DNA from 4 places in the Erwinia persicina genome. Region 2 is predicted to be linked to each of the others. Evidence: predicted binding sites of a transcription regulator. Region 2 holds the regulator's gene; each other region holds the start of a gene.

Region 1 (8,109 bases), 1.6 Mb from region 2:
GTGGGTGTAACGCAGGTTCTGGGTAAATGACACCGCCTCATTAAAACTGTGCTCCAGGCTGTAACCGATGGAGGTCTGCTGGCGCTTCGATTTGGCAAAGTCGGAATCGCTGACGTTCAGATCGTAAGGAACATAGCCCGCTGCAGTGGGATACAGCGTCCCCGCACGCGGCAGAAAGTTACGTGACCCCGCTTTCGGATCGTCCTGGTAGCTGGTTAACAGGGTGAAGCTGGTGTCTTCGTTTGGCAGCCAGGTCAGTGCCGGAGCAATCGCCATACGCTGCTGTTTGCTGTTTTTCACAAACTCGTTCTGGGTACTGCCAATGCCGTTCAGGCGGTAAAACAGCGTATTGTCATCATTCAGCTTGCCACCAAAATCAAAGGCCGCTTCGCCATAGTGGCGGTTACCGGTACTGAGCTGAACTTCATGAATGCTTTCTGCCGTGGGGCGCTTGCTGGTCATCAGCACCAGGCCGCCCGGGCTGACCTGGCCATACAACACCGAGGCCGGGCCGTGAACCAGTTCCACGCGCTCTAACAGCCAGGGATCGAGCTGCCCCGCCCCGCCGTTTTCTGAAGAGAGACCGAAGTGCAGACCATCCAGCAGCTTGGGAGCATAGCGAAACCCGCGGCTGATCACTTCGTCATTACGGTTGGAGTTACCGCGATAGGTGGCGACCACGCCGCTGGTGTAGCTCAATGCATCAGCCACGGAGCGTGCATCCTGGTCGTCCATTTGATCGCGCGTCACCACGGAGATCGACTGCGGGGTTTTGCGCAGTGCCGTGGCGGTCTTGGTGCCGGACGCGCTCGCTTTCGCCACAATTCCTTTGTTGGGCGCAGTGACACTTTCCTGGCTTTCCGCCGTGACCGTCATCGTACTGTCGGCCCCGGTGGCGGCCTGCACGGCAGGGGCCATAAGCAGTGCCGATGCCAGTAATAAACGCGTGCTGTATTTGTCAGAGAATGCTGCAATGCCTGGTGTTGCCTGCTTTTTAATTTTATTAAACATGTTCTGTTATCCCGTCTGAACAGACTTGCCGATAAAAAAAACGTTAAACCCCGCCAATTCATTAGTTGCGCTGATTGGCTGCGGCGGTCAGAAAGCACCCCCTTTGCCACTCCTGGCGTCAGTTCCTCTTCCCTTCTTAAGAAAACCCGTAATGACGTACAAATATCAGGCTCTTTAGAAAGTTGCGACGCATCTTATTGCAAATGCAAACTATTCTCAATAGTATTTGCATTAGCGTCATTTACTGTAAGAGCGATTAAAGTCTCTCGGTTTAAGTCATTAAATGTAAAACAAGGATAATTATCGTGACAACACGGCACAGACCCGGGCCGCAGAGTCAGCCCGCAGGCCGCGCTGCAAAGTGGCTGGCCGCCGTTGATGCCGGTGAAGACCGCTGGTGGCAGGAAATCGCCGCGCACGGTACGCCACTGGTGGAAGCGGCGAATGAAGGATGCGTCAGAATGACCTTTTTCTGGCGCGATCCGGCCGGCGACGAAAGCCGGTCAGCCACACGTCAGGTCTACATCGATATTAACTGCGTGACCGATCACCACAGCCCGCAGCCACAGAGTTTGCAGCGTTTACCCGGCACCGATGTCTGGCACTGGTCAACGGAGATTGATGAGCACTGGCGCGGCAGCTACAGCCTGATCCCGGTAGAGGCCGCCCGGCTTCCTCCGGCCTTCAGTGATGACGACGACACGCGGCGAAAACAGCAGCGCGCGTGGTGGATCTCCCTTTTCCCGCACGCGATCGCTGACCCGCTTAACCCCTGCGCTCCCCATTTCAACAGTCGCGGGCAGGCCCTGTCCGCAGCCCATATGCCTGCGGCACCTGACCAGTCGCTGTGGCATGCGCTGGATGCCGGTCATCCGCTGCAGCCAGAGGCAGAGAGCCTGCACACCTTCACCTGGAACAGCATCCTGCTCGGCAACCAGCGCCGTATCTGGCTCTTTACTACCGGCACGTCCCCGGTCGCGGAAGATCGCCCGCTGGTGATCCTGCTGGATGGCCAGAACTGGGTAGAGGGACAGCCGCTGTTTTCTGCCCTGCAGGCCGCCACCGGCAGTGGCCAGCTGCCCGCCGCCTGCTGGCTGTTTATCGATGTGATCAACGGTGACTGGCGGGAAAAAGAGCTGCCCTGCAATGCCGCGTTCTGGCAGGCAGTACAGGAGGAGCTGCTGCCGCTGGCACGCAGTCACGCGACCTTCAGCGAACGGGGCGACCGCACGGTGGTGGCCGGCCAGAGCTATGGCGGGCTGGCCGCGATGTATGCCGGGCTGCACTGGCCTGAACGCTTTGGCCGCATCCTCAGTCAGTCCGGATCGTTCTGGTGGCCCAACGTTCGTCTGGTAACTCATTTTGCGGACGCTCAGGAACACGACATGGGCTGGCTGACTGAACAGGCGATCAACGGGGCCCTGCCTGACAGCCACTTAAAAATCTTTCAGGAAGCGGGCGATCGCGAAGGCGATATGGCCTGGGTCAACCAGCAGATGCGCAAGGCGCTGCTGGCGGCCGGACATGACATTAACTTCCGTATTTTCTCCGGCGGGCATGATGCCCTGTGCTGGCGCGGCGGGCTGCTTGACGGCTTACGCTGGCTGCTGGCCGACTTAAACTCTCCACAATTTATGGCAGGAACAGGTAACAACCATGACTGAACAACTCAATCCCTTCGATGATGAGAGCCTCGACTTCCTGGTGCTGCTGAATGCGCGCCAGCAGTACAGCCTGTGGCCTGCTTTTTCCGATGTGCCTGCCGGCTGGCAGACCGTGGCCGGCCCGACGACGCGTGTGGCCTGTATCGCCTATATCGAAGAACACTGGCAGGACATGCGCCCGGCCGGGTTGAATACGGCGGGTTAATGGTGCAGTCGTTGCCCGGCGGGGCAGCCGGAGATATTTCCACCGCGTAGAGGCTGACCGGCTGTTTCAGTCAGCCCCGGCCCCGCCGCTTTCACACTGGATTTTCATTTTTCTATCGACAGGAATTGCCACCGTGTCAGAAGCTCAGATCGCGCCTGAAATACAGGCTGAATTTACCGAATATCCGCTGGTTGCCGCGCAGCCGGGGATCTGGATCGCCGATCAGATCGCCCCGACAGGAAACAGCTATGCCGTCGCCCACTACAGTGAGCTGCACGGCGACATTGACCGTCCCTGCCTCGACGCCGCGATCCGCCAGGCGATGTCCGAAGCTGATACCGTGCAGGCGGTTTTCTGCCTGGCGGAAGACGGCAGTGTCGTTCAGCGCCTTCCTCATGCGCGTACTCCCGAGCAGGTACAGCCTGTTGAATGGGTAGATGTCAGCCAGCACAGCGATGCCGCGCAGGCGGCGCAGGATCTGATGCAGGCCGACCTGGCTGCCGACCTCCCTGCTGACGGTGACCGTCCGCTGTACCGCCAGCTGATGATCCGCGTCAGCGCTGACCGCTGGTTCTGGTATCAGCGTTATCACCATCTGATGCTGGACGGCTTCAGCTTCGAGGCGCTGACCCGGCGCGTGGCGGCAGTCTATCAGTCCCTGCGCGCGGGCCAGACGCCGTCGCCCTCGCCGTTTATCTCCTTTGGTGAAGTGGTTGCCGAATATCAGGCCTGGCAGCACTCACCGGCCTGTGAGCGTGCGGCGTTGTTCTGGCAGCAGCACGGTAAAGACTTTCCGACGGCGATCTCCCTGTCGGGTGAAACCTTCAGCCACCACGGGCGCACGTCACCGCTGAAACAGCAGGTCACCCTGCCGCCCGCCCTGCTGGCGGCCCTGGCCCAGCAGCCAGGCCTGCGGGAATCCGCGCCGGCGGAGATTGCCAGCGCCCTGCTGGTTGCCTATCTGGCACGCATCAGCGGTGAATCCCGTCTGAGCATCGGCTTCCCGTTTATGCGCCGGATCGGTTCGGCCGCGCTGGCCGCTACGGGGCCGGTGGTCAACGTCCTGCCGCTGCTGCCTGACATTGATGACAGCATGACGCTGGCCGATGTCAGCCAGGCCCTGCAGAGTGAAATCAAACAGGTGCGCCGTCACCAGCGTTATGAAGCAGAGCAGCTGCGTCGCGATCTCGGCCTGGTCGGTAGCGGCCAGCCCCTGTATGGCCCGGTTATTAACCTCAAGATTTATCACGACAGCCTGGCATTTGACGGTATTGATGCCGTCAGCCACACCCTGGCGATGGGGCCGGTGGACGATCTGGAGTTTGAGATCGGCTTCCAGCTTGGCCAGCTTCAGGTCACGCTGGTCGCCAATCCCGATAAATATGACGCGCAGATGCTGGCCTGGCACGGCGAACGGATCGTCTGTCTGGCAAGACAGCTGGCGCAGCAACCGCGTCTGCCGCTGGCCAGACTGGCGCTGGTTGCCGGGCACGAGCAGCAGCAGATTGATGAGTGGTCGCAGGGGATCGCCGTGACGCCGCCGGAGGGTGTGGTGTCGATACTGGCCATGCTGCAGCGCCAGGTGGAAGCACAGCCCAATGCCACCGCCGTCGTCTGCGGTGATATCAGCCTGACCTACGGACAGCTTTCTGCCCGGGCAATGCAGCTGGCACGTGAGCTGATGGCCCGCGGTCTGGGTGCGGATGATGTTGTGGCGATTGGCCTCCCGCGCTCGGTGGATTCGCTGGTGGCCATTTTTGGCGTACTGGCCAGCGGGGCCGCCTATATGCCGCTGGATCTCGACTATCCGCGCGAGCGTCTGGCGCTGATGTGTGACGATGCGCAGCCACAGCTGCTGTTGACGCACAGCAGCCTGGCGGCTCGCATGCCGGAAGGGGTCTGTCTGTGTATTGATGACGCCGACGTGCGCGCCCGCTGTGATGCCCGCGCCGCCACCCCGGTCAGCGACAGCGAACGCCGCGTCGCCCAGCAGGGTGAGCACCTCGCCTATATGATCTACACCTCCGGCTCTACCGGACGCCCGAAAGGGGTAATGAGCACCCACGCCGGCCTGCTGAACCTCTTCCTGTCGCACCAGGCCAACCTGTTCGGCCCGGCCATTGAGCGCTTCCATCGCAGCCAGCCGCGCCGCATGCGCACCGGCCACACCGCCTCGTTCTCCTTCGACTCGTCATGGGAGCCGCTGTTCTGCATGATGATGGGCTGTGAGCTGAACATTTTTGATGAAGAGCTGCGCCGTGATGCGTGGGGCCTGTTACAGAAAATGAAACAGGTGCCGGTCGACCTGCTGGATATCACCCCGTCGTTCTTCTCGCAGATGATTGATGCCGGTCTGTTCGAGGCCGACAGCCACCGTCCGGCGTTTGTGATGATCGGCGGTGAAGCCGCCACGCCGACCCTGTGGAAGCTGATGCAGCAGCACCCGGAACTGGAGATCCATAACTACTACGGCCCGTCCGAATACACCATCGATACGCTGGGTGCCAGCGTGATGGTTTCTGACCAGCCGGTGATCGGCCGTCCGGTGGGTAACACCCGGGTCTGGCTGCTGGACAGCAGGCTGCGCCCCGTCCCGGTGGGCTGTGTCGGTGAACTTTACATTTCCGGCACCGGGATTGCGCGTGGCTATCTCCGCCGTCCGGATCTGACTGCTGCCCGCTTCGTCGCCAACCCGTTCCTTGAGGGCGAGGTGATGTACCGCAGCGGCGATCTGATGCGCTGGCGCAGCGACGGGCAGCTGGCGTTTATTGGCCGCGTCGATCATCAGATCAAAGTGCGGGGGTTCCGCATCGAGCTGGGGGAAGTGGAAAATGCCCTGGTGGCGCTGGAAGAAGTCAGTACCGCCGTGGTGATCGCCCAGCCTGTCGGCGCCACAAACCGGCTGATCGGTTACTGCTCGGTGTCTGACGATGCCCTGCGCGCCGACGCGCAGCTCTCAGCGAAGCTGCTGGCGAAGCTGGCCGTGACCCTGCCCGACTATATGGTGCCGGCCATTCTGATGGTGATGGATGAGCTGCCGCTTAACGTCAACGGCAAAATTGACCGTCAGGCGCTGCCTGAACCGCAACAGATGGCCTTTACTCCCGGCCGCGAACCGCAGGGAGCGGAAGAAACGCTGATCTGCAAAGCGGTGGCCGACCTGCTGGGCATGGAGCGCGTCGGCGCTGACGATGATTTCTTCGCCCTCGGCGGCGACAGCATATCTGCAATGGGGCTCGGCACCGCCGCCCGCCGCGCAGGCTATCTGCTGCGCCCGCGTGATATTTTTGCCCAGCGCACCCCGGCGCGCATGGCGCAGAGTATGCCGCCACTGGCGACCCGCACGGCGGTCAGTCAGGTGAAACAGCAGGGGGCGATCGCTGGCCTGCCGATCCTGCACTGGTTTAACGAACACGGCGGTATTGACCAACGCTTTGCCCATGGCGTCTGGTTACAGGTGCCGTCGGCGCTGCAGCCTGCGCAGCTTGAACAGGCACTGACCACCCTCAGCCAGGCGCATCCGGCACTCGCCGCCTTTACCCGCGACGGCCAACTGGTGGTCGGCGAAACGCCTCCAGCCGGATCGCCCCCCCGGGTCAGTACGCTGAGGCTGAATGATGCACCGGAAGCCTGCGCTGAGGATGCGTTTGACGCGGCCGTGCACCGCCTTGATCCGGCGAACGGCGTGATGATACAGGCGACGCTCCTGCAGCATAAGGGACAGACATTCGGTCTGGTGCTGGTGATCCACCATCTGGTCGTGGACGGTGTCTCGTGGCGCGTCCTGCTGGAAGATCTGCGCGAAGCGGCCGAAGCGGCCATCAACGGCACGCCAGTAACCCTGCCGGCAGAAGAAACCTCACTGCACGACTGGTCAGCGGCGCTGTTGCGCGATACCGCCCACCGGGTGTCTGAGCTGCCCTTCTGGCAGAGCATGTTGCAGGATCCTGTTCCGCTGCTCGGCCAGCGCGCTGTGCACGAACAGGATACCCACGGTGAGATGAAAGAGAAGCGCACGCTGCTGAACGGCAGTCAGACGCAGGCCCTGCTCTCCACGCTGCCGCAACAGTTCCGCGCCAGCGTGGAGGAGACACTGCTTTGCACCCTGTCGCTGGCGCTGGCCGATCGCTTTAAGGTCCGCCAGCTGCGCTATACCCTGGAGTCACATGGCCGCGCTGAGCTGGAAGGCGATCGTGACCTGGCCCGCACTGTCGGCTGGCTGACCGCCGAATACCCGCTGCTGATCACGCTGGGAAATAGCGATAACGGCACGCTGCGCGACGCCATCCGCGCGGTCAAGCATGTGCTGCGGGCCGTACCGGATCGCGGCATTGGCTACGGTCAGCTGCGCTACCTCGATGCCGTCCGTGGGCCAGAGCTTAAGACGCTGGCGCAGCAGCACGCACCGGAAGTGCTGTTTAACTACCTCGGGCGCTTCAGCGCCGGGGACGAACTCTGGACACCTCAGCGCACGCGCAGGCAGTTCCGCGACGCCTTTGCCGTGTATCAGTCCCCGGCGATGCCGCAGCTGCACGGACTGGAGGTGAATATCTTTGTGGATGAAAACGGCGCGATGCCGCAGCTGGCGATCAACTGGGGCTGGCTCAGCGGCGTATTCAGCGAAGAGGATATTGATGCCCTGCATCAGGCCATGGCAGACGCCTGCGATGCGCTGGCCGGGTTTGCCCGCCGCCATCCTCAGCAGGCATGCGATACCTTAGTGGCCGCCGAGGTCGCGATGGACGACGTCAGCCAGCAGGATCTGGTGGCGCTGGGTGACCGTCACGGCCCGCTGGCCGCTGTGCTGCCGTTGCTGCCGCTGCAGAAGGGGCTGCTGTTCCATGCGGCCACCGCCGATAACAGCGGCAGCTATAACTCCCTGACGCGGCTGACCTTTAGCGGCATGCTGGAGGAGGACCGCCTGCGTGCGGCGCTGGATGCCGTGGTGCGCCACCATCCGCAGCTGGCAGCACGTTTTGACAGCGAGCAGACACTTCAGCCGCTGCAGCTGATCCCGGTGTTGCCGGTCGGCCAGTCCGTCTGGACGCTCGACCGCCATACCCTGCCGGTGCTCTCCCCGCAGGACGAAGCAAACGCCCTGCTGGCGCTGGAAAAACGCGAGCTGGCGCGGGACCTGTTCAGCCAGCCGGTGATGCTGCACGCGCTGCTGGTGGAGCACGCCGGAGGCGACCGCTTTACCCTGATGCTGAACGCCCACCACCTGGTGGT
Region 2 (8,109 bases):
GGGACGACCCAAGACCAATCCGCTGACGCGTGATGAGCAGTTGCGTATCAACAAACGTAATCAGCTCAAGCGTGATAAAGTGCGCGGCCTGAAACGTGTTGAGCTGAAAATGAACAGCGACGCGGTGGATGTCCTGAATCAGCTGGCTTTCGAGCGTAATATGAGCCGAAGTGAGCTGATTGAAGAGATGCTGCTGGCACAGCTGCAAAGCCATCAGCCCTGATTCTTTCGGGGGGTGAGCACTCAGCGACAAAACCAGCAGTATTACTCATTTATCCGCTTACGGCGGTCTGTTATCATTAACGATATCTGCTAAAAAATCAGCAGTCACCATATCATTAAGATTCAAGAGGTTATTAAGCTCATGGCACTCGTCGGCATTTTCTTTGGTAGCGATACAGGCAATACCGAAAACATTGCAAAAATGATCCAGAAGCAACTGGGGAAAGATGTTGCAGAAGTTCGTGATATTGCTAAAAGCAGCAAAGAAGACCTTGAAGCCTTTGATATTCTGCTGCTGGGCATCCCGACCTGGTACTACGGTGAAGCACAGTGTGACTGGGATGACTTCTTCCCGACGCTGGAAGAGATCGACTTCAACGGTAAACTCGTGGCCCTGTTCGGCTGTGGCGATCAGGAAGATTACTCGGAGTACTTCTGTGATGCGATGGGCACTATCCGTGACATCATTGAGCCGAACGGTGCCGTCATTGTTGGCCACTGGCCGAGTGAAGGCTATCACTTCGAAGCCTCTAAAGGCATGGCAGATGACACCCACTTCCTTGGCCTGGCCATTGATGAAGACCGTCAGCCGGAGCTCACCAACGAGCGTGTTGAGCAGTGGGTAAAACAAATTTCAGATGAACTTCAGCTGCAAGACATTATCGAAGCATAGCTATAACAGCTTGATGTGGGAGGTATCTCACATCAAGTGAGTGGTTTTTCCTATAGAAGTAATAGATACATATTTGTAACTTTCATCTGCAAAACTGTACAATAACCCCATCGGTTACCCGCTTTCTCAGCGCAAGCCCCATTATTGAGGACGTGAGTCGCCCTAAGGGCGATGAGATGAGGCAGATCGAGATGTTAAACCAACATAATCCGGGCGCGCGCTTCCCTGGATGTAACGACACTTATCCTTACATCCCTTGCGGTTTCAGGCATCCCTTTTGGTTTTCATTTCGAATTATCAGTTCTATACTGAAACGCACTCATTTTTAGCGCCGACCGATGTTCAGGGCTTTTCAGCCACTAAGTGACTCGCAAAGTAACAGGACAATATCCGCATGACTGACAATAACACCGCATTAAAGAAGGCCGGCCTGAAAGTCACGCTTCCCCGACTGAAAATTCTGGAAGTGCTTCAGGAACCAGAGGGCCATCACGTCAGTGCGGAAGACTTGTACAAACGCCTGATTGATATGGGCGAAGAAATTGGTCTGGCTACGGTTTACCGTGTCCTGAACCAGTTCGATGACGCGGGGATCGTTACCCGCCACAACTTTGAAGGCGGTAAATCCGTTTTCGAACTGACCCAACAGCACCACCACGATCACCTGATCTGCCTGGACTGCGGTAAAGTCATTGAGTTTAGAGACGAATATATTGAGGAGCGTCAGCGTGAAATCGCTACGCGTCATGGTATTAAACTGAGCAACCACAGCCTGTATCTTTATGGCCACTGTTCGCTGGGTGATTGCCGTGAAGACGAGACTCTGCACGATAAGTAATCTGATCGACTGAATGCAAAAACCGATGGCCCTGCCATCGGTTTTTTTATGCCTGTCTTACAATGATTCCTGTCGGCTGAAGCGCTGCCCATCCGGGCTTACCGCTCTAATCTGCACGTCTCCGGTTACCGTTGGTAGGTTTTGTCTGTCGTAATACTGCCAGCGCTTTCCGCCGTCGGTGCTGAACTGCATCTCTAAACCAGGGAAGGCCGTGTTAGCTTCAAGTTTGCCAGCCACAATGCGTGCGCCTGGCACCGGTAAACGATAGCTGATGCCATGCTTATCGAGTTTAGCCAGCTCTCGCTGACCAAGAATATTGGCGAATCGCTGCCAGTCATCGTGTAAAGCACGCTGGTCAATCCATTGCGTTTCACCGCCCCGATACTCTTTGCCAGCTTGATAATCCTGCTCCCAAGCCGCACGATGCCAGGAGCGCTCTGCTGCAGAGAACATACGCGGGTAGATCATAGACTCCATCTGGTCATCAGTGCGTACAGTCTCACTCCACAACTGTGCCGACATACCGGTTGCACCAGGCCATGGTTTGTCAGATTTCGCATTGAAGAACTGACCGTCACGATCAACAGAAGTTTCTGCATTTTGTGGCATATTATCCGGCGCAAAACTGAACATTTTACGTTCATCATTATAACGAGTGCCCCAGTAATAGCCCCTTTCGAGTGGATTCACCTCAGACGGGAAATCCATATAGAGATAGTCTGGGTTTGAAACAATCACCTGATAGCCTTTGTTCGCCCAGTCATTCACCGTGTCGAAGCCACCCCAGTAAAGCGTATCCCAAAAATTTACCGCAACTTCAGGCGTAGCGAACGCATGGGCATCCTGGGCATTTTTCAAACCATCCTGCCAGGCCTGCATTCGCTCAATACCGTGTTTTTTGACTAATTCACTGACCTTCAAAGCAAAATAGCTCGGAAGATGCCCCAGATCGCTGACCTTACCTGATGCAATCATGGCCTGACAAACCTGGGACTTCGCCCACGGCTGATCTTCCCTGCTGAGATCAAGCTGACCTTTACCCGCCTCAGGGTGTTTGATATCGGTATAGCCAACACCAAGACGAATATTTTTTGCTTCATCCCCCCCAAAGTGCCAGCTACGCAGTGGCTGCCCGGCTTCGCGGTGCATAAGCTGAATTTCACTGATGACCTTATTAGCAAAATGCAGTGAGGAAGTCAGGCATGGGTTCAGATAGCTGGTCCGGTCATAAAGTTGTACCGACGTAGTATTGGAGTTATCTCCTGGATCGACCAGACGGTACTCTGACGCTTCTTTTGCACGGCCAGCGTTCATCAGGTGCTGATAACGCGCTTCCATGGCGATCACGGCAGCGCGGGCATGGGCAGGCATATCGACTTCTGGCAATACCTGGATACCGCGTGCTTCAGCAAATTTCACAATCTCAATGTAGTCGTCACGGCTGAAGTAGCCACTTCCGTTATTATCGCTGAACGGCCCTGAGCCTAACTGCGGTAACAGACAACGCTGTTCTTTGAGGTCGTGACAGCGTCGGCTACCCACTTCAGTCAGCTCTGGCAGGCCAGGAATTTCAATACGCCAGCCTTCATCATCCGTGAGATGGAAGTGGAAGACGTTAATTTTCCAGGCGGACATCTGGTCAAGCATCCTCAGGATGGCCGTTTTACTGTGAAAGTTTCGGCCCACATCAAGGAAGATGCCGCGGTAGCTAAAGCGTGGTGCATCATCAGCCTTCAAGGTGGCAATACGATGACTTCCGTCTGCTGGCAGGAGTGACATAATTGACTGCAGACCGTAGTAAACCCCCTGCGCATCGTACCCAATCACCTCGGCTTTATCTTTCGAGATAACCAAACTATAAGCCCCTGATATCGAAGGAATATCTTTCAGGGCTGCTGGGTTCACGGTGGTAAGGATAGGATAACCTGCCGCATTCAGTTTCACGCCCAGCAGGGAGAAACGTTGTTTAACGGCTTCCGCCCGATCTTTCGGTAAACTCGCCAAATTAAGGTTTATACCCTGACTGAGATCGGCATCCTCTTCCGCTATCACCACTTTCAGCGGAGTGGGAACAATTTGTCCACGAAGTTCGCTGGCAGCAAGTTGTTTAACATCTTGATTTTTCACGTAGCGGCTGCCAGCTTCCATCAGAATATTTTTATCTTCAGGAGTGCGTTTCCACTGATCACCAATCGGAACCACGAAACGAGAGAGATCTTCTGTATCCGTAGCCTGAATGATTTTTGGTTTAGCATCACCGGACGTCACATACCAGCGTGGCATCACGTCCGTGCTAAATAGCTGCCAGTACTCATTAACAATCGGGATGACGACAGAAGCCCCGGGTGCCAAACCGACAAATTTATCCGTAGGTTCCAGCCGGGTCAGATCGCCGACAATATGCACCATTCGAAACTGATCGTTCTGAACAGCCAGCGTTTTATGGACGTTGCTCATATAGATTGCCCAGTTTTTACTGGTGATTGTTGGCCCATTGTTCGTCAGCGTAATCGTGGCGCGGTTGCAGGAAGCCCAGTCAGCCCCAAGTACAGCACAGTCCACACCGTTGAGCGCAGCATGGTTATCAGTAACCTGATAGCTAACACCGAACTGACTGATTTGATCCACCAGCTGCTGGCTCGCGAGACCGGTACTGCTTCCCAGAATAGCGATAACTGCCAGTGCTAACTGACTGGTTCTTTTAACATTCATAATTGCATCCTTCCTTGTCAATTATTGATTAGCCTGCTGAATTTCCTGCCAAAGTTTGCCACAGCGTTCATGAACACCTTCACCGCCGCCCATTTGTTCCGCGTCCAGGCAGCGTTCATAGTCAAGGACTCGCACACTTTCCTGGCGGGCAAACTGCTGGTGCTGTGGCTGCTGGTGCAGAGAGCCAGGTAGCGGTTTGCAGGCCTTAACCTTTTCAGCGCTGCCGTTTGCCTGATTAATACAGCTGCGCCAGGCTTCGCGCTCTGGCGTATTGCTACGCTGCATCTGCGACATGCAGCCGCACAACAGCAGCATCAAGAAAATTGTTATCCCTGCTTTCATACCCATTCTCCTGTCAGTCCTGCGCAATCAAAACAGGGTGAAAGGCGCAATTACGATAAATTTAACGTCTTTTTCATCCTGGAAAATATTGTTGTACCCACTGCCGTAACTGGGAATATTGCTGTGGTTGTCATAGCGGGTGTAATGCAGCTTGAACAACGTCCCTTTCGCCGCGCCTTCCTGAATCGTATAGAGTAAATCAAGGTTCCACGCCGATTCTTTTAAACGCGAGCTCTGGTTATAAACCGGATTACTGCTGGGTTTCGCATCCCAGCCATAGGCATAAGAGGCACCCACACCCCACCCTGGTAACTGCCAACTGACGAGATCGTAAATGACCCCGGCAAACAGCGCTTTTTCACCATTGGCATTCCAGTCGGACCGGGCATCCCACCATACGTCAAGGCGACCATTGGAGGAGGCGTAACCGGGTGTCATACGCTGCAGGAAATAGCCCTGATTACCCTCAGCTTTTACCCACGTTCCTTCAAGGCGAAAATCAAATGGCCCCGCGATATAGCCCAGAGTCAACGCCTGAAGCCACGCCAGCCCCTCGTAAACATCATTAATATTTTCCGCACCGCCATGTTCTTTATCTTTGGCACCATAGAACTGCCAGCTGGTGCGCAGATCATTGCCAATAAGTGGAAAAGCATAAGATGCTTTAGCAAAATATTGGTCCATGTAATCTGCTGCCTGTCCGAACGCTCCTTCTAAAACTAATTTGTTGGTGAATTCATATTTTAACCCTAATGAATGCAGATAACGTATTCCCGTAGAGCCATCGGCTTTGCGGAAGTTATACATATTTTCATACCAGGGGGCTTTATAACGGTCGCTCCACATATACGAAAATGACAACACACCCGCATCGCCAAAATCATGCCGATATCCACTTTCCGCACCGAGATAAGTGCCAGGTAAAAAACTCCAGTGTGGGGCCAGGAGAGTTTGTCCCGTGGGTTGTAAATACCCCGCCCTTAGCCATATATCATCATATTTAACTTTTATTGCAGCCTTATAGATACTGGTGCCACTACGGTCACCGCTCCAGCGTTCATCCCAGCGGGTTTTCGCATTACTGAAACCAATTTCATTTGGAGCCGCTGGGCCGCTGTTCGCCATTTCAAGAGCGCTAAACACCGCCAGGTCTAAACCGATAATGTCAGCAGCCAATCCTGAAGAGAAATCCAGGCTGCCGTTAAAGGTAGAATGGTGCAGGTTTTGCTGATACTGGCCATATTTATCACTCGCTGGCTCGAGATCTTTACGGTCGCGCTGCCGCTGCCAGTAGTAAATGCTGCCATTAAGTGCAGAATCTGTAATAAAACCAGTAGCAACAGAAGGTGAAGAATAAAAAACACCAGATGAAATTAAACTCAACGCCAGCGGAATCGCTAGCGAACTTCGCCCAGAGGTAATGTTATGCATCGAATAATCCTTATTCTTATCGGATGGGAAAATAATTCCATTTGGCGATTAATTAATTAACGCCTTATATCACCCACGGATGCATATTATTTTTCGCGACGCGAATTATCAATTGAAAATAAATTATGAATGTAAAAACATGATCGACACCACAAACTCACGGGAAATAAAAATACCACTTTCGTATTTCTACTAATGGTATTTTACTATTATACAGTTTAGCCCGTATAGAGCGGTAACCACCCGCCATAAGAGAGTAGCGACACCAGCGCATTCAGCAAACCAAACAACAGCACCAGGATAATCGGCGCGTTACCTCCCCTGACACGCCAATTGGCCGTGGAATAACGTCGCCGGGACTGTCTGGCCAGCAGTGCAGGCGTCACGACTGCCCAGACGGTCGCAGCCAGCCCCGCATAGCCAATAGCCAGCAAAAAACCATCAGGCCAGATGAGTGCAGCCGTTAACGGCAGGCTGAACGTCAGTAGCGTAGTTTTCAATCGTCCGAGTGCAGAATTATCCAGCTTAAACAAATCGGCAAGGTAATCAAAAAAGCCGAGACTGACACCAAGAAAAGAGCAGGCAACAGCAAAGTTAGAGAAGATGTCCAGCATCAGATTCAGATAGCGATTATGCAACACACCCGATAGCGCCCCGACCAGCACATCGATATTTCCCCCCTGCGCAGCAATCACTTTGAATTCGCTGCGCGGAATATTACCCATGGTGCCAATGATCCAGATAAAATAGATCGCCAGAGCCATTAACGTGCCAAAAACCAGACAGCGGCTGACGCGTGCTGCATTTTTATGATAATAACTGATCAACCCGGCAATATTGCCATGATAGCCAAAAGAGGCCAGGCAGAAAGGCACGACGGCCCACAGATAGCGTAAATAATCGCTCTCCGTTCCCTGGCTGTCGAGCAGATTGACCGGCTCGATATGCCACAGCAGCCCGCCGAAAATCATCAAAAAAGTAATGACCTTTGCGCCAAGAAAAATCAGCGTCATGCGGCTAACCACCGCCGTCCCAAGCCAGATAAACAGTGCCACCAGCAGCGTAAACAGCAGACCAGCCACCCGGGCCGACATGCCGATATCTAACTGCCCCAGGCTGCGCTGTATAATCGCTCCGCTGGCAGAAATATAGGCGTAGGTCAGGATACCCAATACAAAGACTACCGACAGGCCATTAACCAGATTCCAGCCACGCCCCAACAGGTCACGTGTAACGGTATCGAAACTGGCTCCAGCGGGATAATGCAGACTGGCTTCAAGATATAACAGCCCGGACAGCAACATACAGAACCATGTGGCGATCAGCAGAGCCGAGGACCAGAGAAACCAGGCACCGGACATCACCACAGGAAGAGAAAACATTCCGGCACCAATGATGGTGCCGCTGATAATCAGTGTTCCCCACAGTGTCGACGGTAAGCGAACAGCAGAAGCCGGTACAGCCATAACAATCCCTTAGCGGAAGCAGTAAAAAAACATGCCCTTTGCCGGGATAATCCACTGGCTAAACGGCCATAATGCCGCATAGTCTACACATCTTCACACTCGCGAACTAGTACAGTAATCAGTTGGTCACCATCGTTTCCTGTAAATATCGCCAGCGCGGTGGCTCAACACCACAGTTAATCACCGCCAGTGAAATTCGGTGAGTATGATTTTCCCCCTGCTGCTGCCGTTCGTGATACTGAATGGCCACCTCCTGGCCAAACTGGGCCAGGGTCTGACACTGTTCAATGGTAATTTTCAACCCCTGCCGCCCGCCGACCAGGCGTGCAAACAGTGCCGCTAGCTCAGGCATCGCCAGGCTCTTGCCGGTGGGCGTGACCATCACAAAGTCGGGGTCAAAATGTGAAAGCAGCGGCGTTAACTGA
Region 3 (8,109 bases), 890 kb from region 2:
CCCGCCGCCGAGGGTCAGGTCCTGCAACATTGGTAAACGGTAGCGGGAGAAGAGTTTAAATGAGGTCTGCGGCATATTGCTGTTGAAGCGGCCGGAGGTATCTCGCGCCACATAGCGCGTTGCCCCGAAGGTCATTTGCAGGTTGTCGGTGACGGCACCGTTCAGCTCAAACTCCGCGCCTTTACTCACCGCGCCTTTAGCCGCAACATACGCCTGCTCGCTGGAACCATTCACAAAGGTGCCGCTGAGTTCCTGACCCACGTTCTCCTGCTCAATACGGAATACCGCAAAGGTGGCGGTCAGACGCCCATCAAACCAGTCAGACTTCAGGCCGGTTTCATAGTTTTTTCCGGTCACTGGCGACAGATAGGCTCCATCAGTGCCACGGTAGGTCTGCGGCTGGAAGACAGAGGTGTAGCTGGCGTAAGCGGACCAGGTATCATCAATGTCGTACACCAGGCCGCCGTATGGCGTGATGTTATTTTTGTTCATGTTGCCACTGCTGCCAACGGTGCTCCACTGGGTGTAACGTGCACCGAGGATCATCGACAGCGGGTCGGCCAGCGAGAAGCGGGCGGCGGTGTAGGCCGATTTCTGGCGGATCACGTCATCGGCATTCAGATACCAGTCACCCCATTCCGGCTCCTGAACCTTGCCGTTCCAGTTGTTATCAAAACTGCCCATCTGCGCATAATCCAGCGCACCGTCCACGCTGTAGGTCTGGTTATGCTGGCGGCTGTAGCTGACGCCGGCCATCAACTCATGATGACGCCCCAGCAGTTCAAACGGACCGCTGGCATAGGTATCAATCGATTCCTGCGTGCGCTTACCGCGATCCAGACTGCCATAGCCGCTGACTCCTGTGCCGGTCCCCGAATCGGGGAACTCCATCACATAGAGCAGCTTGTCAGCAAAAGTCTGCTCAGCATGCGTGGCATTGACGCGGAAGGTCCAGCCGTTATCAAAGTCATGTTTGACGTTGGCAAAAATCTTACGCGAATCGAGGCTGTAACGCGTCCAGTCGGCCGACGGATTGAGGTTGCGGTTGTAGTGGGTGCGCGAACCGTTGCTGTACCAGGTCGGCAATCCGCCCCAGGTCGGGTTGCCGGTGTTGCTCTCCTGATAGTCGTAGCCGAGCGAGACCGTGGTGTTGTCGGTCACATCGGCATCCAGCACGCCGTAGAGGAACTTTTTGCTTTTATGGTAGCGATCCAGCCAGCCGTCCTGATCCTGGTAACCCGCGATAACGCGGCCACGTACGGTGCCTGCTTCGTTCAGCGGGGCAGAGAGGTCGGCCACGTACCGCTGGGTATTCCAGCGGCCATAGCTGGCGCTGAGATTGCCGGTCACCGTCTTGCTGTCCGCATGTTTGCGTACCATATTGACCGACGCCGAAGGGCTGCCCGCACCGCTCATTAGCCCGGTGGCGCCGCGCACGACTTCGATGCGGTCATAGATGGCGGTGTCTTCCCCGGCATCACCGTAGTTCCAGTTATCTGCCGCCGACGTCGGGATATCATCAAAGGTGTAGTTGGTGATCTGGAAACCGCGTGAGAAATAGCTGGAACGTTCGCTGTCCACCAGTTGCGAGGCGATCCCGGTGGCGTTATCCAGCACCTCGCCCACGGTTTGCAGATTCTGGTCCAGCATCCGCTGCTCAGTGACGACGCTTAATGACTGTGGCACGTCGCGCGGCGTGAGCAGCATTTTTGTCCCTGCCCGGGTGGTCTGCACCGCATAGTCCTGCTGATTCTCCGTTGCCGTGTCGTCCACGGCAGCATCGACCACCAGGTCCTCTGACAGCGGAGTCTCGCGGGCCTGAGCCGGTGTAAGCAGGGCGTGGATCGTCAGCGCCAGCAGTGAAACGGACAGGGCTGTCTGGCGACCCGGAGCGCGCAACGGGGTACGGCTTTCACGGGGCGAAGAAAGCCTGGAGCGGAGAGGCATAAAAAAATCCCTTCAATAAGGTGGGTATGCAGCATGGCCGTTTTTATCATGTCCTCCGGCGGCGAGAAGCGCGGAGGGACAGGGCGGCTCAGCTAAAGTTCAATGGTAATCATTATCATAAGCATTTTCTTTTACGCGATCATGGTAAATCTGAGGGTGAGAGAAAATAAAGGGGGAGGAGCAGAAAGCGTGCGCGACGCGTCCGGCAGGGGGCAGGAAACGGCAGAGCGGGTGCGCTCTGCCGTGAAGTCATCAGGAAAGGCTCATCAGCGGCATCAGCGGTTCTATTTCGCCCTGCGACTGGTGTTTTTTTAGCCGGAATTCATCGCTGTTCACCACCAGGACGGGCGTGGTCAGATCGTAGCCCTCCGCTTCAATTTCAGCCCTGTCGAAGGCCAGCAGCGGCGTGCCGGCAGTCACTCTGTCGCCTTCTTTCACCAGCGGGCGGAAGTGCCTGCCCTCCAGCGCAACGGTATTCAGCCCGACGTGGATCAGCAGCTCAGCGCCGTTATCGCAGAGTAAGCCAATTGCATGGTGAGAGTCGATCAGCGTGGCGACCACGGCGTCGCACGGTGCCACCACCTGGCCTTCACTGGGACGAATGGCGATGCCGTCGCCCAGCAGTTTGCCTGCGAACGTTTCGTCGGCAACGCTTTCCAGTGACATTACCGTACCCGGCAGCGGGCTCATCAGCTCCAGGCTGCGGGCCTGGGCCGGAACGGCGGCGGCCGGAGCCGGAGCCGGGGACGGGGACGTCGTCGTTTCGGCCAGTGTCTCTTCAGCCACCGGATCGTCGAAGCCCACAAACTGTACCATCACAATGGTCAGGATAATGGCCGTCGCACTGCCTGCCAGTTCACCGATAAACGACATGGGCGCATCCGGGCTGATGGCATTGACCAGGGTGAACAGGCCCGGCAGGGCGGCGTAGGCATAGTAAAGTGAGCCAAACAGGCTGGCGACGACCGCGCCGATCGCCCCGCCAATACAGCCACAGATAAAGGGCTTTTTAAAGCGCAGCGTCACCCCGTATATTGCCGGTTCAGTAATACCGAAAATCGCGGTCACGCCTGCCGACAGCGAGGTCGCCTTGAGCGCTTTGTTGCGCGTTTTCAGGAAGACCCCGAACACCGCAGCCATCTGTCCGATCACCGCAATGGTCTGATAGGCCTGGAAAGAGTCATAACCCTGGGTATCGAAGTTGGCCATAATCACCGGGGTGATCCCCCAGTGAACACCAAAAATGACAATGATCTGCCATACCCCACCAATCACGGCGGCGGCCACGGCCGGGGCAAAGGCGAACAGCGCGTTATAACCGCTGGCCACGCCCATCGCCGCCCAGGTGGTGAGGGGGCCAATGACGATAAGCGTGAGCGGTACGATGATCACAAAGCAAATCAGCGGCGTAAACAGCGCGCTGACTACCTCGGGCAGCCGTCGTTCAACGCGCTTTTCAAGCCATGACAGCGCCCAGACGAGGAACAGCGGTGGCAGCACCGAGGAGGTATAGACGGTTTTTGCCAGCGGAATAAACAGGAAGCTGATGGTTTCTCCCCCGGCGATGCGGCCTGCCATCGCGGTCCACTCCGGGTTGATCAGGGCACAGCAGCAGAGCACGGCAATAAACGGATTGCATTTAAAGTGTCGTGCGGCGGTAATGGCGATAAACACCGGCAGGAAAGCGAAGGGCGTCCATGACATAAAGTTGAAGATGGCAAAGGTGCCGGTGGTTTTAATATCCGCATCAATCAGGGCGATGACGATTAATATTCCCTGCAGGATCCCCGCTGCCGCCAGAATATAAACAATCGGGGCAAAGACCGCCGACATGGTGCCAATCACGGCATCCAGCCAGCGCGTTTTCTGTTTCGCCTGCCCGCCGCCGTGCTGCTCGCCAATCAGCGAAGAGAGGGCATTAAAGACGTCGGCCACGTGCGTACCGATGACCACCTGAAACTGGCCACCGCTCTCCACTACGGCGATAACGCCGGGCAGACGCTGCACTTTTTCTTTCGCGCCATCCGGCGTTTCATTTAACACCAGCCGCAGGCGGGTGGCACAGCGTGAGAAGGTGTTAATATTATTTTCGCCACCGACCTCGTGAAGTATATCAGTTGCTAACTTATTGTAATCCCTGATAACTGCCATTTATTTCGACCTTTTTATATGGGTAGAGAGAGATGTAACAGAGGGTGAAACCGATTTCATGCTATCAGTGCGATCCATTTCTGCAACCGGTTTCATATCAGAGCGTGAGCTGTTTCACAGCGAAGATAGCCAGGTGAAACACGCTTCATTTTGTTGCGTCTGGCAGGGTTGGTGAACATCAGCGCGGTGACGTCACGTAAAGCAGAACGGTGCGGCCTGAAAAATAGCGCTATTTTATAAGAATATTTACCTGCCGGATTTCCAGGGTAACGATTATATTCTGCTGCGAAGGACGCCCGTTGTTACCCGGGGAAGGGTAAAAAACCAATAAGACTCACTTTTTTGCATTCCATCACTATGATGGTGGCGAGGTTTTTGATGCTTTTAAAACGCAGCGGTACAATAGCCATGGTATTACTGATTACGCTTTCGGTCACGGCCTGTGGCATGTCTCACCGTGGCAGAAATACGGCCATCGGTGCGGGTGTGGGCGCAGTGGGCGGGGCTGTTCTGACCGGGGGCAGTACCTGGGGTACCCTGGGTGGGGCGGCTATCGGCGGGGTGATCGGGCATCAGGTCAGCCGCTAAGCTGACCTGTGCATTGAAACGACTGACGCGTTATGGCCTGCGGTACAGGGCAATGCTGCGCCCTTCCAGTTCGACGTTCTTCTCTTTGGTGATGATTTTACCGGGCTTAGCCCGGTCTGAGGTGCTGAGTTCCAGCACCCAGCCACCTTCACCAAACTGTGGGATCAGGAAGGGCACATTGCCCTCATACGGGTTAAACAGCATCAGCACGTCATGCCATATCCCTTCCTGGTCGGCCAGATCCGCCCGGCCAATATAGACCCCGAGCGTTGACCCTTCATCCCACTGCTCTGGCTGCTGAAAACCACCGCCTGCGTTGAACCACTTGATCTCCATATCATCACGCCAGCTTTCACGGCGCAGCAGCGGTTGTGCAGCGCGCAGCGCAATCACCTGTCGGGTAAACTCGCGCAGCGCTTCACCACTTTCCGGCACCGCGTCCCAGTGGATCCACGAGATTTCGTTATCCTGACAGTAACCATTGTTATTGCCGACCTGGCTGCGGCCAAACTCATCCCCGGCCAGCAGCATTGGTGTACCGTGAGAGAACAGCAGGGTGGCGAGAAAATTACGTTTCTGACGTTCACGCACCGCATTAATGCCTTCATCCTCCGTAGGGCCTTCCGCGCCATAGTTATATGACCGGTTATCATTATGCCCGTCGTTATTGTCCTCACCGTTGGCATCGTTATGCTTTTCGTTGTAAGAGACCAGATCATTCAGCGTAAAGCCGTCATGTGCGGTAATAAAGTTCACGCTCTCCCAGGGCCGCCGGCCGCGCTGATCGTACAGATCGCCCGACCCCAGCAGGCGCGCGGCAAATTCGGTCGACACGTTGTCTCCCTTCCAGTATTCCCGCACCGTATCACGATACTTGTCGTTCCACTCGGCCCAGCCCGGCGGGAAAGCGCCCACCTGATAGCCACCCGGACCAATATCCCAGGGTTCTCCGATCAGCTTCAGTTTGGACAGCACCGGATCCTGCATGATGGCGTCAAAAAAGCCGCCGCGCGGATCGAAGCCGCCCGGTTCACGGCCGAGAATGGTACCCAGGTCGAAGCGAAAACCATCGATATGCATCGATTGCGCCCAGTAACGCAGGGAGTCCATCACCATCTGCAGTACGCGCGGGTGGGAGGTGTTGACGGTATTACCGGTGCCGGTGTCGTTAATATAGTAACGGTGCTGATCGGGCAGGGTGCGGTAATAAGAGAAGTTATCGATGCCCTTAAAGGAGAGCGTAGGACCCAGCTCATTACCCTCAGCGGTGTGGTTGTAAACCACATCAAGGATCACCTCGATCCCGGCATCGTGGAAGGCGCGCACCATATCACGGAACCCCTGAATACCGTTGGGGCCGAAATAGCGCGACGCGGGTGAGAAGAAGGCCAGGGTGTTGTACCCCCAGAAATTTTTCAACCCTTTGTCCAGCAGGTGCTGATCGTCCGGGAACCAGTGAACGGGCAACAGTTCGACCGAGGTAACGCCGAGGCTCTTTATATACTCCACGGACGCCGGATGCCCCATGCCTTCATAGGTACCCCGCAGCGCCTCCGGCACCGCCGTATTCAGCTGGGTAAACCCTTTCAGGTGGGTTTCATAAATCACCGTGTGGGACCAGGGGATGACAGGGCGGTTTTCATCATGCCAGTGAAATTCATCCGGGTCGATAACGCGGCATTTGGGCGTAAACGGCGCGCTGTCACGCGTATCAAAGGTCAGATCTTTATCATCATCGTACAGGTCATAGGCAAAGTGGGCTTCGTTCCACTCGATGTCGCCCGACAGCTCGCGCGCATAGGGATCAATCAGCAGCTTGTTCGGGTTAAACCGGTGTCCGTTTTCCGGATCGTACGGGCCATAAACCCGGTAGCCGTACAGCGCCCCCGGCCGCAGGCCTGGTACATAGCCATGCCACACCTCATGGGTGTACTCAGGCAGCGTCAGTCTGGCAATTTCCTGCGTACCGCTCTCATCGTACAGGCACAGCTCCACGCGCTCGGCGTGCGCGGTGAACAGGGCAAAGTTCACCCCTTCACCATCAAAGTTGGCCCCCAGCTGGTGGCTTAGTCCCGGTTCTATTGCAAAAGGTTGATTATCTGACATGGTGTTCTTTTATCCTGTTGCAGAATGATTCGCCAGCGGTAAGGCATGACGTCCATGGTTCAAAATCATTATTCACTGGCCAGTATCAGCGGTACGCCCTGACTGTCCGGCGGCAGGCTGAGGTGGTCCGTCAGGAAAGTGACTTCCCCGTTAAGAATATTACGGTAACGACGCCGGGCGAGAGGCGCATCCAGCGCGATTGTGCCATCGCCAGCGGTCGCCGGCTTCCCGCTGAGACTGAGCATCAGACGGGGAGCGACCACGATCAGCGCGTCCGCGCTGTCACAGCGGGCAAAGGCGATGATGTGCTCTTCGCCCTGGCCTTCCGCGTGCAGCGGCAGGTAATTTCCCCGTCGAAACAGCTGAGGGCGGGCCTGACGTAAACGCAGCAGGCTGGCGATCACATGCTGGTTAAGCTGACCGTTCAGCCAGCGCGGCGCAGAGGTATCGGGCGGGATCCGGTGCTCTGCCAGCATCTGTTGCAGCGCGGCAAAGTCAGGTTCACGACGGTTGTCGGGATCGATCAGGCTGAAGTCCAGCGTCTCACTGCCCTGGTAGATATCCGGCACGCCCGGCGCGGTCAGCTTGACCACGGTCTGGGTCAGGCTGTTGATCAGCCCGGCGCGAATAAATGGCTGAAGCGCGGCGGTAAAGTCACGCAGAAAAGCCTGATTTGACGGCGCGAGCAGGTGAGCGGCATAGTCGAGCACCGCATTCTCATAATCGTCGTTCACGGCGGTCCAGTTGGTGCGCTGTTTGGCCTCCCGCAGCGCCTTCTGCACGTAGGTGAGAAAGCGTTCTTCCAGCGCGGCCAGACCCGCCGTGTCCCCCGGTTGCAGCGTGGCGGGCCAGACGCCGGCCAGCGCCTGATAGAGCATCCACTCGACGGCGGGCCGGGGTGCCGGGCCGTCATCCAGATGGGCCACTTTTTCCTGATTCATCTCGCGCCAGCGCGTTACGCAGGCCGCCCAGTGTTCCGGCGCTTCCGACAGCGTATACAGCCGCGCACGGGCATCCTCTCCGCGCTTAGTATCATGAGTCGTGGTGCCGGAGAGTGCATCCGGCTGGCGCTCCAGACGTGTGGCCATTTCCCGGTGAAAACGCGCCGGAGAGAACGAACGCGGCAGCGGTTCAGCACCCACTTCATTCAGCGCCAGCGACATGTGCTGCCGGAAGAACAGCGTATCTTCGACGGATTTTGCCATCAGCGGCCCTGTCAGCTGCTGGAAGCGGGTACGGAACGTTGTGGCCTGCTGGCGGGATGCGTCAGAGACTTCGCCGGTCAGGATACGCAGAAGAAAATCCAGCGCCGCAGGA
Region 4 (8,109 bases), 1.6 Mb from region 2:
TGGATATCTCAAGAGGCGATATCGGCTTTAACTTTACCGATGGCAACCTGATCAAAAAAATATCCGTTGATAAGCTCACCCAGTCCCAGCTGATCAGCGGCCGACTGGCCATTGCGCGTCTGGTGGCCGATAACAGCGGCGAGAGCCAGTACGCCATTATCCCGGCCAGCGTTGCCGACAAAATTGCCCAGCGGGATGCCAGCAGCATTGTCCTGAACAGCGCACTGAGTCAGGAAGAGCAGGACGAAGAAGATCCGTACGCTGACTTTAAGGTGCCGGACGACCTGATGTGGTAAATGGCGCTGGCAGTTAACGGCCGGCGGCTGATAGGGCATTCACGCCGTATCAGCCCGTCACCGTCCTGTTATCGCCCGCTTGCGCCGGATGCTGCAGCTGTTTTCTCAGCATCAGGCAGAAAGCCTCACTGGCCGGATTATGACGGTGTTCATTGACCCGCAGCAGGGCGTCTACCGCCGGCAGCGGCATCCTCTGTTCCAGCTCTGCAACCGGCTGGACGCCGCGATCCGCGCTGGCTTCATTCAGGATGCCGACGCCCAGACCGGCATGGATCGCCGCCAGCATCCCGGCGATGGAAGGGCACGCCAGCATCACCCTGTAAGGCAGGCCAGCCTGGTGCAGCTGTTCCTCCGCCAGGCGGCGGTAAAAACAGTCCGGCCCCCAGCTGATAAGCGGCAGGGGCCGTGCGGATGCATAGCGCCAGGTCGCTGGCGCGCACCAGTACAGCTTCTCACTCCACAGCACGCGGTCTTCCGCTGAACGAACGCCGGTGAAATCCTGATGCAGGATCAGGTCCCGCTCTCCCGCGTCATAACGCTGCCGCAGCACATGGCTTTGTTCCACCTCCAGCTGAATCTCTACCTCCGGATGATGGTGGGTGAAACGTGCAATCGTCGCACATACCGCGGGTAGCGAGATCTGCTCCGTCACCCCAACGTGCAGCCTGCCCCGCAGCGCAGACGGGGAAAAAAAGGCCACGGCGTTGTCGTGTTCATGGAGTATTTTCTCCGCATGCTGCAACAGCACGCTGCCTTTTTCCGTCGGCGCGGCTTTGCCGGCGACCCGCGTCAGCAGCGGGCAGTGCAGCTGATCTTCAAGCCGCCGCAGCTTCCAGCTCACCGCCGACTGGCTCAGGTTGAGGAGCGAGGCGGCTTTGGTCATGCTGCCGGTTTGCACTACGGTTCTGAATACCCTGAGCGCATCCACTGAAAGACGTTTATTCATTTAAGTATGACAAAAGTGAGTTTTCATCGGTAAACAATGTCACTGGTGTCATACCCCGTCAAGCCGTAGCCTGCTGAGACCACGTTAATGTGACTCAGGAGCAGACAATGCCTCGCGAACATTCATTACTGAACCAGCACGTTGTGATTAATGGCTGCCGCATTGCGGCGGGCGTTCACGGTTCCGGTATCCCTCTGGTGCTGGTTCACGGCACCCCAGCCCATACGGTTATCTGGCAGGCGCTTGTGCCACTATGGGTAGACGCCGGTTTTCAGGTACACCTGTATGACCTGCCCGGGTATGGCGCATCCGAGCGCCCATTGCAGGCCGATACCTCAGTGGCGGCGCAGGTCGCGTTCCTGCATGATCTGCTGGATCACTGGCAGCTGGAAAAAACGCATCTTTTTGGTCACGATATCGGCGGGGCGATTGCCCTCCGGCTGGCACTGGACGAACCGCAGCGTCTGCTGACCCTGACGGTTGCCGATGCGCCGTGCTACGACTCGTGGCCGTCGCCCACGTGGCGGGATATGCGGGATCGCTATGCAGAGTATGCGCTGACACCGGCCAGTGAGCATCGCAGCACGATGACGCGTCAGCTGAAGATGGCGGTTTTTAATAAGCCGTTGATGGCCGGTGAGCGGCTGGAACAGTTCCTCGCCCCCCTCTGTGGCACGCTGGGGCAGGCCTCCTTTTATCAGCACCAGGTGGCCCATTATAATGCCTGCTACACGGCAGACTTCGCGGAAAGGCTCCCGCAGCTCCGGCTGCCCGTGCAGATCCTATGGGGTGCAGACGATGAATGGCAGCCCGTCCACTATGCCCGACGCCTGCAGCACGATATTCCCGGTTCCACCCTGCATATTTATCAGCACGCCGGACACTTTTTGATGGAAGATATCCCCCAGCCTGTCGCTGCACAGGTTATAGCGTTCGTTAATCAATCTACCCGGAGGTAAGCCATGGTTTTGATCGGTATGCTGGATTCGCCCTATGTCAGACGCGTTGCCGTCTGTATGAATGTGCTCGGCCTGCAGTACGAACACCGCCCCCTGTCGGTATTTGGTGATTTTGAGGCGTTCGCTAAAATCAATCCGGCGGTCAAAGCCCCGACGCTGATAACGGATGACCAGCAGATCCTGATGGAATCTTCACTGATTATCCGTTATCTGCAGGATCTGTCGCCGCACACCTCTGCGCTGGTGCCTGAATCCGCAGAGGACAGGGTGAGGGATGTGAGCCTGACCGGCCTGGCACTGGCGGCCTGTGAAAAAGCGGTACAGATCGTTTATGAACGGCGTCTGCGGCCGGAGGAAAAACAGCATCAGCCCTGGGTCGACAGGGTGACCCGACAGCTTCATGGCGTATGGCAGGCGCTGGAAGAGCAAGTGCAGGCACACCCCCCCGCGATCCTCACCGTCGGGGGGATCAGTATCGCCGTGGCGTGGCGTTTTACCTGCCTGATGCTGCCGGATGTGGTCAGCCGTGCGGATTACCCCGGGGTGGACAGCTTCAGTCAACAGGCCGAACAGCGACCGGCGTTTCTGGCTGCCCCGGCAAACTGAAACGGCAGGCCCGCCGGATGCTTTCCGGGCAGGATCAGAACGGGCTGGAGTGGCGGGCGGTCACCCGCTCTCCGCTGACGGGGTGAACAAAATCCAGCTCGCTGGCGTGCAGCATCAGCCGCGTGGTCTGCTCCGTTCCCGGCAGCAGAAGGCCGCCGTACAGGTCACATCCCAGGATGGGGTGACCAAGCTGCTGGCAGTGAATACGCAGCTGATGGGTTCGCCCGGTCTCCGGCATCAGCTGCGCCCGCGTTAACGGCAGGAAGAAACCTTCCTGCGGCGCAGGGGACAGGCGCTCAATCACCCGATAGCGCGAGCGGGCGGGTTTGCCGTTAAGCGGGCAAATCGACATCCGGGGAAACAGCGCCGGATCTTTGGCAATCGCCGCGTCTATCACCCCTTCATTGTCCGCCAGATGTCCGCAGAGCAGGGCGCTGTAAACCTTGCTCACGGTGCGCTGGCTGAACTGATGGCAGAGGGCGGCATTCACTGCCTTATTGCGCGCCACGACCATCAGCCCGGAGGTCCCGAAATCCAGACGATGGACCAGAGTACAGCCGGGGAAGATCTTCACCAGACGGTGGTGCACCGAATCGAGATTGTGCGCATTTTTCCCCGACAGGCTCAGCAGGCCGGCAGGCTTATTGATCAGCACCAGATGGTCATCCTGAAAGAGGATCTCAATGTCGTCATGGCAGGGTGGAGCAATAAAGTCATCAATAATGGCAGACATCAGGCGGCCCGGAGCGAGAGTGGGGGCAGGGATCACCCCGGCTGAAAGCGTAAATGAAAAAGCCCGCTTAAGTTTCCTTAAGCGGGCTTCTCGAATTTGGCTCCTCTGACTGGACTCGAACCAGTGACATACGGATTAACAGTCCGCCGTTCTACCGACTGAACTACAGAGGAATTGTTGGAACGGGGCGCATCATATCCAGCGGGGCAGGGGATGTCAAAGCCTGATTTCACGCTTTTGGTTCAACTGCTGAATAAAGCAGCATCTTCCTGACAGCGGTGTGAGTTTCCCCACAATAATGTTGCTTTTGCGGCGTGCCTTGCAGGGTGTGACGGGGCTTGCAGCCGTGTTGCACTGATTTTCGTCAGGGTGATCACGTTTATTTCATTTTGACGTTGATACGCTAAGTTTCGGTATATACATTCCATGCGTGTTGAATGTTTGTTTCATTTTTCTCCCACCCTAAGGACCCACCATGAAAAAAGTCAGAATCGGGCTGATCGGTACCGGTTATATCGGACGCTGCCACGCAATCGCTTATGCTCAGGCCCCGACGGTCTTTAACCTGAAAGGGGAGCTGGTGCGTGAGATGCTGGCAGAGGTCAATCCGGAGCTGGCGAGCGCGCAGGCAGCAACGCTGGGGTTTAACCGGTCGACCGGTGACTGGCGGGAGCTGGTGGCAGATGAGAATATTGATGTGGTCGATATCTGCGCGCCTAACTTCCTGCACAAAGAGATGGCGCTGGAGGCAATCCGGCACGGTAAGCATGTTTATTCTGAAAAACCGCTGGCGCTGGACGCAGCCGATGCTGAAGAAATGGTGCGGGCGGCGGAAAAAGCCGGTGTGAAAACGCTGGTCGGCTTCAACTATATGAAAAACCCGACCAGTCAGCTGGCGAAAGAGATCATTGCCCGGGGGGAAATTGGCGAGGTGGTGCATTTTTACGGCACCCACAACGAGGACTATCTGGCTGACCCGATGACGCCGCTGGACTGGCACTGCCAGAAAGCACTGGCCGGTCTGGGGGCGCTGGGCGACCTGGCGGCGCATATCGTGAATATGGCGCACTATCTGGTGGGCAATATTGATGAAGTCAGCGGCGATATGATGACGGTGATCAAACAGCGTCCGGACCCGAAAAATCGCTCCCTGATGCGCGATGTGGAAAACGAAGACCAGGCCAGTGCACTGCTGCGCTTTGCTAACGGTGCGCACGGGGTGATTGAAACCTCGCGCATTGCCTGCGGCAGCAAAATGGGCCTGACCTACGTGGTGACGGGCACCAAAGGCAGCCTTCGTTATACTCAGGAGCGCATGGCGGAACTGGCGCTGTATAGCCATGACGATCCGGCAGGCCGCCAGGGCTTCAAAACCATCCTCACCGGCCCGGCACACCCTGACTATGCGGCATTCTGCATCTCTGCCGGGCACGGCATCGGCTTTAACGACCAGAAAACCGTTGAAGTCCGCGATCTGATTAACGGTATTGCCGCCGGGGATCGCATGTGGCCTGATTTTGCAGAAGGCCTGCAGGTATCGAAAGTGCTGGAAGCGATAGCGGTTTCAGCCGCGGAGCGGCGCTGGATGAAAGTCTGAGGCGCTGTCAGGCCGGGGGGACCCGGCCTTTTTCATTTCTCTTCCTGCCCGCCCGCACTGCACCCGCGATAAGCCGTTTAATTTGTTCGCCATTAAATGTATGATAATAAGACTCATTTGCAACGTAATGGCCAAGATGAAAAAACCCTTCTCCTTCCCGGTACTGTGCGCAGTACTGGTTGCCGCCGCCCTGATCTTTGTGGTGTCTGTCCGTAGCTGTTCAACACAGCATATCGCCGATCGGCCGGACGCTTCGCAGGCGTCTGCGGTGCCTGCTCCAGCCTCAGCGGAGGCACAGCAAGGCTGGCCGCGCACCCTGCAAACCCCCAAAGGGCCTCTGACCCTGAAGCAGGCCCCTGAGCGTATCGTCTCTACCAGCGTGACCATCACCGGCACCCTGCTGGCCATTCACGCGCCGCTGGTCGGGTCGGGCGGCACCAGCCGTAACAGCACGGTGTCTGACGATCGCGGTTTTTTTAAGCAGTGGAGCGCCGAGGCCGCTCAGATCGGGCTGAAGCCGCTGTATATCACGGAACCCAACGCAGAGGCGATTGCTGCGGCTGCACCGGACCTGATCGTAATTTCCGCTACCGGGGGGGACTCGGCGCTGAAGCTGTACGATCAGCTCTCCGCTATCGCCCCGACGCTGGTGATCGACTACGGTGATAAAAGCTGGCAGCAGCTGGCGGTACAGCTGGGGGAGATCACCGGGCATGAGAAGGACGCCAGTGCGGTGATTGACCGTTTCGAACAGCGGGTGCAGGCGGTCAAACAGTCGATTGCGTTACCGCCGCAGCCGGTCTCGGCGCTGGTTTACTACGAAGACGGCCGCGGCCTGAACCTGTGGACGGAGGCGTCTGCGCAGGGCAAGCTGCTGTCGGCGCTGGGCTTTACGCTGGCGATGCCACCCGCAGACGTACACGGTGGCACCAGCATGGGCAAGCGTAACGATATTATTCAGCTGTCAGGCGAAAATATGGCGGCAGGACTGACCGGGAAAAGTCTGCTGCTGTTTGCCGCAGATGATGCCACGGTAGGCAGGGTACGGGCGAATCCGTTCCTGGAGCATCTTACCGCAGTAAAAAATAACCAGGTGTATGCGATGGGGCCGGATACCTTCCGCCTCGATTACTTCAGTGCCAGCAATATGCTGGACAGTATTGAACGGCACTTTAAAGCCCGCTAAGCGGGCCGTTTGACAGAAGGCCCGCCTGTTTGCCCGGCCGGCCCCTGTCAGATGATGCCGGTTACGAATGGGTTACCGGCTCTGACGCCTCCGACGGGGCAGAGGGCTCTGACGTCAGCGTTGCCCGCCGCAGTGTCCCTACCAGGCCGGCCAGCACCAGCGCGACCCCGGCCGCTGCCGCACCGAACGACAGCACGCTCACCACCGGCGTAAACAGCTTACCTAATACGCCCAGGCCCAGCGCCCCCACGGAATCTCCCGTCACATCCTGAGCGGTACCCAGACTGTTGACGCGCCCCAGCAGGTGGTCAGGCGTATGGTGCTGAATCAGCATATATTGCAGCAGCGAAGCAATGGCATTGCAGTAGCCGTATACCACCAGGGCCAGCAGGGCAGGAATAAAGTGGCTGTAAAGCCCCAGTGAAGCAATCGCCAGGAACGCGCAGGTGGCGCTGACCAGCACCAGAATCCCCGGCCGTCCGTGACGCGGTACCCAGCCGCTGGTAAAGGCACCGATCATCGCCCCCAGCGGGACGGCGGAGTACATCAGCCCAATGGCGGAGGCATCCGCGTGATAGCTGATGGCCAGCGCCGGAAAGAGGATGCGCACCGCGCCAACAATGCTGACCAGCATGCCCAACAGCACCACGGAACCCACCACTTTCTGCCGGCAGACAAACTGAATGCCGCTGGCCAGCGCGCGCAGCGGGTGTTCCGGCTCCTGCGCGTCCGGTTTCATCGTCGGCAGGCGTACCAGGGGGATCAGCGTGGCCAGCGTGCCGACGGCAGCAACGGCAAACGCCCAGCCGACGCCACCGGCGACAATGATCACCCCGCCAATCGCCGGGGAGAGGATCGCCCCGAGGCGCACGGTCACCATACTCAGCGCCCCTGCCGCACCGAGGTTTTCCCGGCCAACCAGCAGCGGGATCACCGCCATCAGTGCCGTCATCCCCAGCGCACCAAAGAAGCCATCCCACGCCGCCAGCACATACAGCGCCCACAGCGACGGTGCGGGAAGAAACGCATTGAGGCTCAGGGCGGCAAAGCCAATACCGCAGGTACCGCGGGCAAACAGGATCAGCTTACGCCGGTCAAGGCGGTCCGCAAGGATACCGCCGAGCATTAAGCCAATAAACATACCGACCCCATCCAGCATCACCGCGACCCCCACCTGCAGGGTGGAGCCGGTCATTGCCTGGATCTGGATCGGCACGCCGACGGCCAGCATGCCCAGCGAGAAGACGGACAGCATGCGGGCACAAAAGATGGCGCGGAAAGGGGCGTTATTTTTCAGCAGACTGAAATCAAGCAGGATGGAGGGCTTAGCCATGAGTGTCCATGTGTGTTGATGGGCCGGTGCCTGGCGACCGGAACGCTGTCCGGTGCGGCGCGTAAGGATGCCGATGTTTTTCTGGCGGTGCGCATGGTAACATATTTGGTTAGTAACGTTAATGATAATAATACTCATATTCATTTGCATGTATGGAGGATCTGTCAGGGATGTCATTGCAGCACGCTTCCCCTCGTACCACTCCACTGCCGGCAGGCATTTCACGCGCCGGGGGTGTCATTATCTGCCTGGGCCTGCTGGCGGCCGTCAGCCTGGCAAGCCTGATGCTGGGGGCCAAATCCATTGCACCAGCGGTGGTGTGGCAGAGCCTGTCCGGTCAGCTGACCAGTGCTGACAGCATCATCATTCTCAATGCCCGCCTGCCGCGCACGCTGGCCGGGATCCTGGTCGGCCTGGCGCTGGGCGGTGCCGGGGCGGTGATCCAGGCGCTGA

What was found. The regulator Fur, encoded in region 2, represses iron uptake genes when iron is present. The targets are predictions, from matches to a motif close to ATAATAATGAGAACNACTATCAA.
Region 1: fes (enterochelin esterase) is a predicted target of Fur. The motif match lies at 1,215-1,237, and genes of this name have one in related genera.
Region 3: fhuE (ferric-rhodotorulic acid/ferric-coprogen receptor FhuE) is a predicted target of Fur. The motif match lies at 2,050-2,072, and genes of this name have one in related genera.
Region 4: fepB (Fe2+-enterobactin ABC transporter substrate-binding protein) is a predicted target of Fur. The motif match lies at 5,238-5,260, and genes of this name have one in related genera.

What each region holds. Positions count from the first base shown of each region.
Region 1 covers NZ_CP082141.1:1,763,705-1,771,813, reverse strand. Annotated here, with positions in the region: gene K6L24_RS07920 (TonB-dependent siderophore receptor) at 1-1,011, opposite strand, end outside; gene fes (enterochelin esterase) at 1,317-2,675, shown strand; gene K6L24_RS07910 (MbtH family protein) at 2,668-2,880, shown strand; gene K6L24_RS07905 (amino acid adenylation domain-containing protein) at 3,014-8,109, shown strand, end outside.
Region 2 covers NZ_CP082141.1:3,322,369-3,330,477, forward strand. Annotated here, with positions in the region: gene ybfE (LexA regulated protein) at 1-223, shown strand, start outside; gene fldA (flavodoxin FldA) at 365-895, shown strand; gene fur (ferric iron uptake transcriptional regulator) at 1,290-1,733, shown strand; gene K6L24_RS15265 (beta-N-acetylhexosaminidase) at 1,791-4,445, opposite strand; gene chiQ (ChiQ/YbfN family lipoprotein) at 4,467-4,787, opposite strand; gene chiP (chitoporin ChiP) at 4,815-6,218, opposite strand; gene mtr (tryptophan permease) at 6,437-7,684, opposite strand; gene K6L24_RS15285 (hypothetical protein) at 7,803-8,109, opposite strand, start outside.
Region 3 covers NZ_CP082141.1:2,433,398-2,441,506, reverse strand. Annotated here, with positions in the region: gene fhuE (ferric-rhodotorulic acid/ferric-coprogen receptor FhuE) at 1-1,947, opposite strand, end outside; gene K6L24_RS11055 (beta-glucoside-specific PTS transporter subunit IIABC) at 2,200-4,098, opposite strand; gene K6L24_RS11050 (glycine zipper 2TM domain-containing protein) at 4,477-4,686, shown strand; gene glgX (glycogen debranching protein GlgX) at 4,717-6,792, opposite strand; gene treY (malto-oligosyltrehalose synthase) at 6,861-8,109, opposite strand, start outside.
Region 4 covers NZ_CP082141.1:1,749,420-1,757,528, forward strand. Annotated here, with positions in the region: gene K6L24_RS07845 (DUF2058 domain-containing protein) at 1-296, shown strand, start outside; gene K6L24_RS07850 (LysR family transcriptional regulator) at 346-1,242, opposite strand; gene K6L24_RS07855 (alpha/beta fold hydrolase) at 1,350-2,201, shown strand; gene K6L24_RS07860 (glutathione S-transferase) at 2,205-2,807, shown strand; gene K6L24_RS07865 (RluA family pseudouridine synthase) at 2,842-3,540, opposite strand; tRNA gene K6L24_RS07870 (tRNA-Asn) at 3,638-3,713, opposite strand; gene K6L24_RS07875 (Gfo/Idh/MocA family protein) at 4,016-5,137, shown strand; gene fepB (Fe2+-enterobactin ABC transporter substrate-binding protein) at 5,265-6,323, shown strand; gene entS (enterobactin transporter EntS) at 6,385-7,656, opposite strand; gene fepD (Fe(3+)-siderophore ABC transporter permease) at 7,827-8,109, shown strand, end outside.